Regions from separate parts of the Prevotella sp. E13-17 genome, predicted to be linked through region 2. Evidence: riboswitches for the same ligand, from Rfam matches in the RefSeq annotation. Region 2 holds a riboswitch; the other holds the start of a gene.
What was found. A riboswitch is a leader RNA that binds a small molecule or an ion and turns the genes downstream of it on or off. The one in region 2 is predicted to bind thiamine pyrophosphate.

Region 1 (6,747 bases), 1.0 Mb from region 2:
CGTACACATGTTGTCACGTATATAAGCAGGCTCACGGGTAGAGTAAGAGATATCCACGTCGTGATCGAAGATACGCATGGCGAAGGTGGACTGTGCCAGCTCACGATCGGTCATGAAGCAGTTAGGCTGGAACCCCTCGTTCTGTGCCGGGCGCATGCGAGGGAAGTTGATAGAGTACTTGGTGCGCCAGTAGTGCTTCTGCAAGTAGCGCAGGTGGTGAGCCATCATCGTCACGTCGGTACGCCACTCTTTCTCCAGTCCAATGAGTACGCCCATACCGATGGAGTGCACACCAGCCTGTCCCATCCGGTCGAACCCATCGCAGCGCCACTCAAAACGACTCTTCATGCCACGTGGATGATACAGCTGATAGTGCTCACGGTTATAGGTCTCCTGGAAACAGATGACACCGTTCAGTCCATGGTGTGTCAGTTCCCGATAGTCTTCCATCTTGAGTGGCATCACCTCTATCTTGATGTTCGAGAAGTATCGCTTGGCGATATCAATGGCCTTGGCCAGATAGGGCACGCCCGCTTTGGCAGGATTCTCGCCCGTGACCAGCAGTATATTCTCGAAAGGCGCCAACTGCTTGATGGCCTTATACTCATCCTCAATCTGCTCGGGGGTGAGAATTGTGCGCGCCATCGGGTTCTCGCGGTGGAACCCGCAATAGACACATGAGTTAGAACACGAGTTAGTGATGTAGAGGGGAATAAACATCGACATGGTGCGCCCGAAGCGCTCCTCGGTGTAACGGCGTGACAGTCGGGCCATCGTCTCCAGATAAGGCTCGGCAGCGGGCGAGAGCAAAGCCATGAAGTCGTTCACGTCCAGACGACTCTTACCTAATGCCCGGCGCACGTCGGCATCGGTCATCCGTGCAATACGCTCGGTCGTCTCGTCCCAGTTGATATTCTTTAGTTCGTCAGAAAACATATCTCTTTCATTTTGATTTACAAGGTCGGAAGGCATATTCCTTCAGTTCATGTATCGTTGGGTGCTCGCCGCAAAGAGCACAGTCGTCTCGTTGTCCGAAGTCAAAGCGCTGCCACCGCATGGTCAGCGCATCGAAGGTGAGAAGGGCGTTGGTGAGCAACTGCCCCACCCCAGCCAGATACTTCACACACTCAGTAGCCTGAACCGTGCCCAACATGCCGGCAACAGCCCCCAGCACGCCCACCATGGCACAGGTTTCCACGTCCTCTTTAGCTGGCGGTTCAGGAAACAAGCATCGGTAGCATGCAGAACCAGGCACATGAGTCATCAGCTGCCCGCTGTAACGACTGATGCCACCCATACAGAAGGCCTTGCCCAGCATCACACAAGCATCGTTGACCAGATACTTCGTGGCAAAGTTGTCGGTACCATCGATGACAAAATCATACGGCTCTATCAGGTTCATGGCATTGGCCTCGTTCAGATAGAGTTCATACGTATGCACGCTTACATCAGGGTTCAGAGCCTCGATGCGTTCGCGTGCCACCTCCACCTTCGGGCGATTGATATCCCTTGTGCTGTGCAACACCTGTCGTTGCAGATTGGTGATACTCACGCTATCGCCATCCACCACGCCCATCGTGCCGACCCCGGCAGCAGCCAGATAGAGAGCCACTGGCGACCCCAGGCCACCGGCACCGACCAGTAGCACTTTTGACTGCAACAGACGTTCTTGAGCCTCAGCACCAAAGCCCTCCAGTATCAAGTGACGGTTATAACGCCTGCGTTGTTCGTTGGACAGTTCCATCGGTCTTCAGTCGTTTACTTCTTCAATCGTCTCAAGTCGTGCGTCAGCTTGGCAGCACAGAAGTTCGGACCGCACATCGTACAATACTCGCCATCGGTGTGCCCTGCCTCTTCAAAGTATTTCAAGGCCAGTTCTGGATCGAGCGAGAGGTGGAACTGATCGCGCCAGCGGAACTCAAAGCGCGCCTTCGAAAGTGCATTGTCGCGAATGCAAGCCCCCGGATGTCCTTTTGCCAAGTCGGCAGCATGGGCCGCAATCTTGTAGGCAATGATACCAGCACGCACATCGTCCTTGTTAGGCAGTGCCAAGTGCTCCTTAGGCGTCACGTAGCACAGCATGGCCGTGCCCAACCAGGCAATCTGTGCCCCACCGATGGCACTGGTGATGTGGTCGTAGCCCGGCGCAATGTCGGTGACAATCGGACCGAGCGTGTAGAAAGGTGCCTCATGGCACTTCACCAACTGGCGTTCCATGTTCTCACGAATCTTGTGCATAGGCACATGACCTGGCCCTTCGATAAAAGCCTGCACGTTCTTGTCCCACGCGCGCACCACCAATTCGCCCATGGTGTCGAGCTCCGCAAACTGTGCCGCATCGTTGGCATCGGCAGTGCAGCCCGGTCGCAAGCCGTCGCCCAGCGACAAGGCCACATCATACTTAGCCACGATGTCACAGATGTCATCGAAGTGTTCGTAGAGGAAACTCTCCTTGTCGTGCAGCAGACACCACTTGCTCATGATGCTTCCGCCACGGCTCACGATGCCACACAGGCGACTGTCGGCCAGGTGAACGTTATGACGACGGATACCGGCATGAATCGTAAAATAGTCCACGCCCTGCTCACATTGTTCTATGAGCGTGTCGCGATAGACCTCCCACGACAGGTCTTCCACCTTGCCATCCACTTTCTCCAGTGCCTGATAGATGGGCACCGTGCCGACGGGCACCGGACAGTTACGCAGAATCCATTCGCGCGTCTCATGGATATGATTGCCTGTAGAGAGGTCCATCAGCGTGTCGCCACCCCACTTACACGACCACACAGCCTTGTCCACCTCCTCGTCGATAGACGATGTCGTGGCCGAATTGCCGATGTTCGTGTTGATCTTCACGGCAAAGTTCCGACCGATGATCATCGGTTCACTCTCAGGATGATGGATGTTGGCAGGAATGACGGCACGCCCGCGAGCCACCTCATCGCGCACATATTCCGGTGTGATATGCGTTTTGATGCCCAGTGACTCGCAGTTCATATTCTCACGAATAGCCACATACTCCATCTCGGGAGTGATGATGCCCGCCTTGGCACAAGCCATCTGAGTGACGCCCATGCCTTTCTCCCTGCGTTCGTCGATCCACTGTTGGCGCATGCGTGGCAGTCCCTTTTTCAGGTCCACCTGATAGTTAGGGTCCGTGTAAGGACCGCTGGTGTCATATATATATATAGGTGCGTTGGTTTCTTTGTGTGTCTTTCCCTTTTTGTCTCGTGTCACAGTGGGTGTCAGGTTCACCTTGGTCATGCCCACCTTCACACTGGGATAAATGGTGCCTTGCATATAGGCCTTCTCACGTTGAGCGTAAGCTTTATGGTCGTTGATCATACTCCTGAATAATTAAGCGTTAAGAAAAGCAGTAAGAGGACTCGTGGCCTCAGCACATTCGGCAATAGCTCCAAGGCCAGCCTCGTAGGCCTGACGTCCTGCTATCACCGCCTGACGGAAGGCATCCGCCATCCTGACGGGGTCGCCTGCCACGGCAATGGCCGTGTTCACCAAGCAGCAGTCGGCACCCATCTCCATGGCTTCGGCTGCATGACTGGGTGCACCGATGCCTGCATCGACCACCACCGGCACGGTTGCCTGGTCAATGATGATCTGCAGGAAGTCCTTCATGCGCAGTCCCTTGTTGGTGCCGATGGGTGCTGCCAGGGGCATCACAGTGGCTGCGCCTGCCTCCTCCAGATGTTTACACAATGTGGGGTCAGCCTGACAGTAAGGCAGAACCACGAAGCCGAGCTTCACCAGCTGCTCGGTGGCCTTCAGCGTCTCCACCGAGTCGGGCAGCAGATAGCGCGGATCGGGATGTATCTCCAGTTTCAGCCAGTTGGTGCCAAAGGCCTCGCGGGCCATCTGTGCAGCAAACACGGCCTCTTCGGCATTGCGCACCCCCGAAGTGTTGGGCAGCAACTGTATATTTTTGTTCTGCGTGATGTGCGTCAGAAGGTCGTCATCCCTATCACCCAGTTCGATGCGTTTCATGGCCACCGTCACCATTTCCGTCTCACTTGCCTTGATAGCCTCTGCCATCAGGGTGTTGTCGTTAAACTTTCCCGTTCCCAGGAACAGACGTGAGCTGAACTCACGACCTGCGATTACCAATTTACTCATGATCTACAATCTTTATCAATCTTTTCATTTCATCGACAGGGTCAACCGCATTGATGACGGCGCCACTGAGGGCAATGCCCGTCACACCTGTCTTTATGATGTCGGGCACATCGGCAGCCGTGATGCCTCCAATGGCAACAATCGGCAGGTTGATATGCTCGCTCTTCATCTTTTCCACAATCTGTCGGTAGCCCTCCAGTCCCAACACCGGCGACAAGCGCTCTTTGGTGGTGGTGAACCGAAAGGGCCCGCACCCTATGTAGTCGGCTCCTGCCTCAGCATGTGCTTTCACGTCGTCGAACGTATTGGCGGTGCCACCAATGATATAGTCGGGACCCAACAGACGGCGTGCCTCGGCTATCGGCATGTCGCTCAGTCCCAGATGCACACCGTCGGCATGCAGTTCTTTCACCAGTTCCACGTGGTCGTCGATGATAAACGTGGCGCCGGCGCTGCGACACATCAGCTGTGCCAGTCTTGCCGTACGCCGCACCTCATCGACAGGCGCATTCTTCATGCGCAGCTGCACCCATCGGCATCCGCCTTGCAGGGCCAGAGCAATCGTGTCCAAATAATTATACTGGTCGTTGTAATGACTAATAAACTGTATCATCCGCCACAAGCAGCTTTAATAATTATCACTTCGCTACCAGCGTTGAGGCATGTCTCAGCCCACGCTTGTCGCGGTACCATTCTCATCTCCATCGCCATGGCGATGCCCTTTTCAGGCAATCCTAGTTCATGTGCCAGTTCTTCTAATGTAGCAGCCGCTGTCTGCTGTTCTTTCCCATTTAGTCTAATAGTCATACCTCTTAAACAAAAAAACTCGGGCAAAGACCCACTTACGGTCCTTACCCGAGGTTTATACATATCATCAGTGCTCATTCCCTACGGCAGCATTACCTGCATCAGGTCAATGGGTATAATCTCAGCCTCCTGCATTTCTTCTTATTTACAATAAGAAAGGTAAGCAAAAAGCACCCCGAGTAATTTATTCTGCGTGCAAAGGTACGAATAATCTACCAAATTGCAAAGAAAAATCCCGCTTTTCTTTCTTTTTATTATTCTTTTAGTCGAATAGCATCGGCAATGGCTTTCGCCATCTGCCCTGCTCCTTTCTCGTTGGGATGTATCATGTCGTGTGTCATGCTGGCCTCATCGGTGAGCACCGCATGGAGGTCGATGACCGTCAGTTTGTTCTTCTTGGCAACCTGTCGGATGGCGGGAATGACACCGTTCACGATGACAGAGTCGGTGATGCCCCACTTGTCGCGGAAGGCCTTGATAGGCGTACACAGATAGATTTTCGGATTAGACGGCAGTTTGCGCAGTGCGTTGACCATCGTCTGCATGTCGCCCGCAAACTCCTTTGAATGCTTGCTCCAGATGAAATCCTTTGAGTCGTTGGTCCCCAACTTGATGACCACGATGTTGGGTTGGAAAGCCTGCGCGTCGCGCCACGCCTGCTCTATCATGTAGGGATGGTCGCCATTGTTCAGCATGGTGCGTGCTCCCACGCCGTAGTTCTTCACGTGATAGCCCTTGCCCAGCAGTTTCTGCAACTGTGCGGGATAGCCTTTCAGGTCGGCCATGTCAATGCCCGACCCATCGGTGATGCTGTTGCCGATGCATGCCACGCGGATGGCATCCTTGCGGGGGGCCTTGTGTGCATTGAGCCAGGTGGTCAGGTCGTTCAACATCTGGTTGTGATAGGTCCAACTGTCACGGAAGCCAAAGCCGTGGCCACCGGTGGGATAGATATACATGGCGCAGTCGTTGCCTGCACGTCGCATGGACTCATAGTAACGCAGGCAGTTGTTGACGACGGGCACCACCTGGTCGTCGCTGGCGGTGAAGATGACGGCTGGCGGTGTCAGATGGCGGCGCACAGCATTCTGGTTAGACCACTCCTTGACCAGTTGTTCGTTCTCCAGTCCCTCTTTGCCCAAGAAGCCCTCGCTGCTTCCGCGATGTCCCTCACGCGGATTCATCGAGATGACGGGATAGAACAGGATGCTGAAGTTGGGACGACAGTCAAACTCACTATGCGTTGACACAGATGAAGCCAGATGACCGCCTGCCGAGAAGCCCATGATGCCCACATCGTAGGGGTTCACATGCCAGAAGTCGGCAGAGTCGCGCACCATACGTATGGCTGTCTGTGCATCGCTCAGGGGGATATCACGGTCGCCCTTCGGCATGCGATAGGTCAGCACGAAGTAGGCAATGCCCTGCTTATTGAAATACGCAGCCCAGTCGTGTCCCTCGTGCTGCAGAGCCAGATGGCTGTAGCCACCACCGGGACAATCGACCACTGCCCTACCCGTCGGCATGTCGGGCAGATAGGCCACCATGTTTGAAGCCCCGTCGGGCGTGATGTTTACTGTGAACTTGCGTGCAGTCTGTGCCTGCACGGTCATGGCCACCAGGGCGCATGCGAAGAGTAATAGTCGTTTCATTGTTGTTTTTGGTTGTTAGTTACCAACGCGCAAAGGTATGACAAAAATCCCAAACTGCCAAGGTTTTCGGCAGGAAAGTTGGCGGTATAGGGTTGTCCAACCGTGGCTTTGGGGCTGTCAGACGGCAGTCTGGAGAGGGTCGTTTTAAAGTCTAAAA
Region 2 (6,747 bases):
CAATCTGTGCCATCGTGGTGACGGCCTCGATAGGATATTTTCCGCTGGCGGTCTCGCCCGAGAGCATCAGCGCGTCGGTGCGGTAGTAGATGGCATTGGCAATGTCGGTCACCTCGGCACGGGTGGGACGAGGATTCTGTATCATGGAGTGAAGCATCTGTGTGGCCACGATGACGGGCTTCTTGGCCTGCACGCACTTGCGGATGATGCGGCGCTGAATGCCGGGGATGCGCTCAATGGGTACTTCGATGCCCAAATCGCCGCGGGCAATCATGATGCCGTAGGAAGCCTCGATAATCTCGTCGATGTTGTCCACACCTTCTTGGTTCTCTATCTTCGAGATGATTTTAATGTCAGAGTTGTAGGCATCAAGGATGGCCTGGACGGCACGTACATCGGCAGCCGAGCGAACAAATGAGTGCGCAATGAAGTCGATGTCCAGCTCGATGGCGAGCATGATGTTCTTGCGGTCTTTCTCGGTCAGTGCAGGCAGGTCTATATGAATGCCAGGCACGTTGACGCTCTTGCGTGAGCCCAGCACACCATCGTTCTTCACCTGTGCCATGATCTGTGGACCACTGATGCCAATGACCTGCATGTCGAGTGCACCGTCGTCAAAGAGAATATGACAGCCTTCGTGAACATCGGCAGCGAAGTTCTTATAGGTGACGTTCACAATGTCATGGGTGGTCTCCATCTCGGGACGGCCAAAGATTTTCACCACGTCGCCCGTCTTGTAGTGGATGGGTTCTGCGCAAGCGGTAGTGCGCACCTCGGGACCTTTGGTGTCAATCATGATGCCGATGTGATGACTCACCTCGCGCACGTTCTTTACAATCTGGCGGATGCCCTCTTCTGGAGCATGTGCGGTGTTCATGCGAACAACATTCATACCTGCGTTAAAGAGCGAGCGTATGAACTCCGTATCACAACGTCTGTCGCTGATCGATGCTACAATTTTAGTCTGCTTCATATAATCTTTTTACCATTATACCTGAATTCGACTGCAAAGGTACGAAATAATTCTGAAACATCGGTGAGCAGAAGGGTATTATTTGATGTATTTTAAGTCTGTTTAATTAAAGGAAAACAAGCGATTCTGACAGGATGTAAATCGCTTGTAGAAAAAAGTTTGCCGCTAATATTTTTGTGGTTACAATAATAATGTGTAACTTTGCGCCAGGAATTCAAGGGGTGCCGGATTCTGTTGGCCGGCTGAGATAATACCCTCTAAACCTGATGCGGGTCATACCGACGTAGGGATGGAATTGGCAGCTGGCACACACCCCGTAACATGATTTAATAATATAATTTTCAAGAATGAAAAAGATTCTTTTGGGATTAACTGCATTCATAGCTGTGAATGCGATGGCAGCCGAACCTGTTGATTCGCTGAAAATGGAACAACTGCATGAGGTGGTTGTCAGTGGTGTACGCACGCAGAAGAATGCTCCTTATGCGGTGGCTAATATCAAACAGAAGGAGTTGAGCGCTTTCTCAACTTCGGGACGCGAACTGCCTTTCTTGTTTGCTCGTACGCCTGGCGTGATGGCTTGGAGCGAAAACGGTATGGGCACTGGTACCACCAAGCTGGCTATCCGCGGTGCTGGTGACTCGCGTATCAACGTGACGTTAGACGGTGTGCCCCTCAACTCGCCCGAGGACCAGTGTGTCTTCTGGGCCAACATGAACTCGTATGCCTCGTTGCTCGGGTCGGCACAGATTCAACGCGGCGTGGGCACCTCGACCAATGGCGACGGCGCTTTTGGCGGAACGGTGGCACTGCAGTCGAAGGCTCCATCGATGAAGGCAGGGGCAGAATGGAATAGCTCCTTCGGTAGCTATAATACCTATAATATAGGTGGAAAGTTTACCACAGGACTGATGCTCAATCATTTGGTCGTGGACGTGGCCTATCACACCACCGGCACGGATGGCTATGTGCACGGCACGGATGGCCGTTCGGGCTCTTACTATGGTGGACTGACCTGGCTGAACGACCGCATGCAGATCAGCTATAAGCACTTTGGTAACTTCGAAAAGACCGGGCAGGCTTGGAATGGTGTTACTCCCGGTGACGGCGATTTGTCGTTGATGGACGGCACCTGGGGCGCCAATACTGGCATCAAGGACTATGCTGACCTTAACAAGGCTGGTCTGGGACGCTATAACGACCTGTATGAACACATGGTGAACGAGGGGTCTGCCTTTGCCCGTGATGCTGATGGTCGTTACATCACAGAGCGCTATCAGTTGAACGATGGTTCGCTATGGAAGGGTGCAACCGACAACTTCTGGCAGGGGCACAACATCTTGACCGGCGCTTTCCGGTTGTCAGACCGCTGGGCAGCTACCCTGACGGCACACTATACTCATGGTCATGGCTACTATCAGGACTTAAAATACGACAAAAAACTGGCCAAGTACGGACTGGAGCCTTTCTATGATGCACAGGGCAACCAGGTGAAGACGAATACGTTCATCCGTAAGAAAGGTATGAGTCAGGATGCCTATGGTGCATTGGGCAACGTGAACTATAAGGACCAACGCTGGAACATCATTGGCGGATTCTCGCTGCAGCAGTTTAAGGGCGACCACTATAGTCGGCTGATCTATGCTGAGAACAAGGAACTGCATGATGCCCGCATCGGTCGCGACGGATACGACATAAACTTCTCGGAAGCGACGAAGAATGATGCCAACGTCTATTTGAAGGCGGCCTATGAGTTTGCCAAGAACTGGAACGTCTTTGCTGATGCGCAGTATCGCTATGTGGGCTATAAGACTGACGGAACAAACGATGCGTTCTATACCAACGGAGCTGGTCAGCTGGAGGCTCAGCGACTGGATGTTGACGAGACTTACAACTTCTTCAATCCGAAGGCTGGCATGAGCTACAACAAGGGTCCGCATCATGCTTATGCTTCGGTGGCTATGAGTCATCGCGAGCCGGAGCGCAATAATTTCACGGACAACTATAACTATCCTTTCCCCAAGGCAGAACGTGTGATAGACTATGAGCTGGGCTATAACTACTCATCACGTCGTTTTCGTGGTGGCGTGAACTTCTACTACATGGACTACACCGACCAGTTTGTGAAAACGGGCGCCATGAGTGATATCGGCGAGGCACTGACCACCAACATCAAGGATTCTTATCGCATGGGTGTGGAACTGAGCGCTGCCTGGGACATCTGTCCGCTGCTGACCATCGAGGGCAATGCCGCTCTGAGTCAGAACAAGATTAAGAATTTCGACGAGGTGGTGAGCGTGGATTGGAGTTCTACGGAGACCTTCCATTACGACAACTCTACGCTGGCTTGTTCGCCATCGGCAGTGCTGAATGGTTTTGTGGATTTCCACTATAAAGGATTCAATGCTACCTGGCATACCAACTACGTGTCGCGTCAGTATTTGGACAACACCGAGTGCCGCGACCGCTCGTTGCCAGCCTATACCTTTAGCAATCTCTACTTGAGCTACACCTCGAAGGTTGAGAAGGTGGCTCCGCTGAAGGAAGTGGAACTGGGACTGACTTTCAATAATGTGTTTAATGCTCACTATGCTACGGCTGCCTATGTCTATTCGTGCATAGCCAGCGGTGATCATCCCAACAACAACCGCTACTATCAGATCTACTTCTTCCCCATGGCTAATAGTACGGCAATGGCCAACCTGACGCTGAGATTCTAATCAAAGATGATGGTTGTTGACTATATACAGACACACCAGCTCGAGTGCTTCTCAATGGCACTGGGGCTGGTGTATCTTTGGTGCGAGTATCGTGCCAGCATCCTGCTGTGGTTTGTGGGTATCGTGATGCCACTGGTTGACATTGTGCTGTATTGGCAAAACGGACTCTATGCCGACTCGGTGATGGATGGCTACTATGCTGTGGCTGCCATTTGGGGCTTTTGTGTGTGGCAGTGGGGGAAAAAGGAAGGGGGAAATGTCTCTAAAGAGAAGGCAGGACACTTGGAGATCAGTCATTTTCCTGTCGCAAGTCTGTTGCCTGTAGCGCTGGCTTTCGTGGCAATCTGGGCAGTGGTGTGGCTATGGCTGACGTATGGCACTCCATCAAACGTGCCTATCAGTGACAGCTTTGTCAATGCTTTGAGCATCGTTGGCTTATGGGCATTGTCGAAAAAATACATCGAACAATGGTTCATCTGGGTGGTGGTGGATGCTATCAAGGTGGCTCTCTATGCCTATAAAGGTATCCCGGTGAAGGGCAGCTACTATGCCATCAGTGTGGTGATAGCCATCTTGGGCTATCTTAAATGGCGCCGCATGATGCAGAAGCGTGCTGCTACCCCAGCCATTTGCTGAGCCTGTCGAGGGCTATTTCGGTCTGCTCGTGACTGTTGAACGCCGTCAGACGGACATAGCCTTCGCCGCTGGGACCAAACCCGACACCCGGGGTGCACACCACATGGGCACCATAAAGCATCTCTTCAAAGAAACGCCAGGATGAGGCTCCGTTGGGTGTCTTCATCCATAAGTAGGGCGCATTTTGACCGCCATAGATTTCAATGCCCAACTTCGTGAGCACATCTTTCATGTGGCGTGCGTTCTCCATATAATAATTGATGGTTTCGCGGACCTGCTGTTTGCCATCGGCCGAGTAGGTGGCCTCGGCGCCACGCTGAGTGATGTAGTTGGTTCCGTTGAATTTGGTGCATTGACGGCGGTACCACAGGTGGTTCAGGTGGATGCGCTCGCCGCTGAGCGTTGAGGCTGTAACCTCATGGGGCACTACGGTGTAGCCGCAACGAAGACCAGTGAAACCTGCTGTTTTTGAGTAGCTGTGAAACTCGATGGCACACTTGCGTGCACCTTTTATCTCGTAGATAGAGTGGGGCACATCGGCATCCTGTATGTAGGCCTCGTAGGCTGCGTCGAAGAATATTAGGGCATCGTTGTGCAGGGCATAGTTCACCCATTGGCGCAGTTGCTGCTTGTTGAGAGCAATGCCCGTGGGGTTGTTGGGGTAGCACAGGTAGATAATATCCACTCGTTGCTTGGGAATCTCAGGAATGAAGTTGTTCTCTGCTGTGCAGGGAATATAAAACACGTTTGACCAACGACCGTTCTCCACAGTACCGGCACGGCCTATCATCACGTTGGAATCGATATAGACAGGATAGATGGGGTCGGTGACACTGATGCTGTTGTCCCAACGTACCAGCTCTTGAATGTTGCCTGTGTCGCTCTTGGCGCCATCGTTGACAAAAATCTCGTCGGCGTCTAAATGGATGCCACGTGCAAGAAAGTCGTGTTTCAGTATGGCTTCGCGCAGAAAGTCATAGCCCTGCTCGGGACCATAGCCGTGAAACCCTTTCTCAGTGCCCATCTCATCGACTGCCAGATGCATGGCTTGGCGCACAGCAGGGCAGATGGGTTGGGTGACATCGCCTATACCTAAGGTGATGACGTTGACGCGTGGATTCATGGTGCGGAATACTTTCACCTTTTTCGCAACGTCGGCAAAAAGGTAGTTGTTGGGCAACTTCAGGAAGTGTTCGTTGACTAGTGCCATAAGCGGTGTGTATTAATCAAAAACGATGGTGCAAAGATACGAATTATATCTCGTTTCTTTGCACCAATCTTATTTAATTTGTGTTGTGTTGCAATGGATTTTATGGGGCAGAACCGAGGTTCTGGATGCAAAATTACTTATTTTTTATGCAAAAAAGGAATGACATTCGTGTACTTTTATCTTGAAAAAGGCAAAAAGTGACAAAGTGTAATTTGTGATTGTAGTAACTATTACAATCTGAAAGTGTAATTGTGTAAATTTATAATAATATGTAAGTTTGTTGAGAATTATTGTTCTTTGGCATTCGCCAAGGACGGGTCGGATGGTCGTGGCGAATTGATAAAGACTAAAAGAATAAAAATCCAAATATTCTTAAAAGATTTCCGGATGTTGTGATTAATAGTTACCTTTGCACCAAAACTAGATGATGCATCTACGATCGACTATAATAAGAATACCTTCTCGGTTGTATTTTCTGTTCTGCTCTTTGTTGAGTTGGACCACCATGCTGGCTCAAAAAGATGAAGGGGAATATGAATTAAGAAGTCGCTCTTTGAGGGATGTGCCAAGGTCGATGAGGGATATGCCCGAGGTGACGGAGGGTTTAGAGGAACCTCCGACGGACTTGCTGGAGCTTATATCTACAACCGTGACGGCTGAAACAGTCTTCTGGTTGGTTGTGTTAATGATAGCTTGTTATATCTTTGGAAAAATTTGGAAAGGCTGTAGCTACTTGTTGATGTTGTATACAGCAATTATGTTCTATTTATACATTAATGACTAGGTTATTATTCTTTTTTTTCTTTTTGGTTTCCGCAATGGGCATGAGTGCTCAGGGAATGGTGCGCGGAATAGTGGCAGACAAGCAGACTGATGAGGTCTTGCAGTTTGTAAATGTGCGCGTGACAGACACTAATGGTAAGTTAATAGGTGGAGGAATGACCGATGAAAAGGGCCATTTCGGAGTTAGTGGATTGAAGGACGGCGAGTATAACTTGCAGCTGTCGTTTGTGGGCTACAAGTCCGTTAACAGGACGTTTCAGATAACGCCGCAGAAACGTACGGCTCACTTCAACCGTGTGTTTATGATGGTAGATGCACAGACGCTGAAGGAAGTGCAGATTACGGGGCAGCGCTCACAGATGAAGTTGGAAGTGGACCGTAAGACCTTCACCGTTGATGAGGTGTTGGCAGCTGCTGGTGGCAGC

Region 1: it holds a riboswitch for thiamine pyrophosphate, as region 2 does, so the genes downstream of both, thiS (sulfur carrier protein ThiS) here and L6472_RS12650 (TonB-dependent receptor) in region 2, are expected to answer to the same signal.

The regions. Positions count from the first base shown of each region.
Region 1 covers NZ_CP091787.1:731,127-737,873, reverse strand. Annotated here, with positions in the region: gene thiH (2-iminoacetate synthase ThiH) at 1-936, opposite strand, end outside; gene L6472_RS02590 (HesA/MoeB/ThiF family protein) at 944-1,744, opposite strand; gene thiC (phosphomethylpyrimidine synthase ThiC) at 1,759-3,345, opposite strand; gene L6472_RS02580 (thiazole synthase) at 3,358-4,131, opposite strand; gene L6472_RS02575 (thiamine phosphate synthase) at 4,124-4,744, opposite strand; gene thiS (sulfur carrier protein ThiS) at 4,741-4,938, opposite strand; TPP riboswitch at 5,000-5,126, opposite strand; gene axeA1 (acetylxylan esterase AxeA1) at 5,193-6,590, opposite strand.
Region 2 covers NZ_CP091787.1:3,161,272-3,168,018, reverse strand. Annotated here, with positions in the region: gene pyk (pyruvate kinase) at 1-973, opposite strand, end outside; TPP riboswitch at 1,181-1,281, shown strand; gene L6472_RS12650 (TonB-dependent receptor) at 1,321-3,693, shown strand; gene pnuC (nicotinamide riboside transporter PnuC) at 3,700-4,329, shown strand; gene L6472_RS12640 (LL-diaminopimelate aminotransferase) at 4,310-5,539, opposite strand; gene L6472_RS12635 (outer membrane beta-barrel family protein) at 6,358-6,747, shown strand, end outside.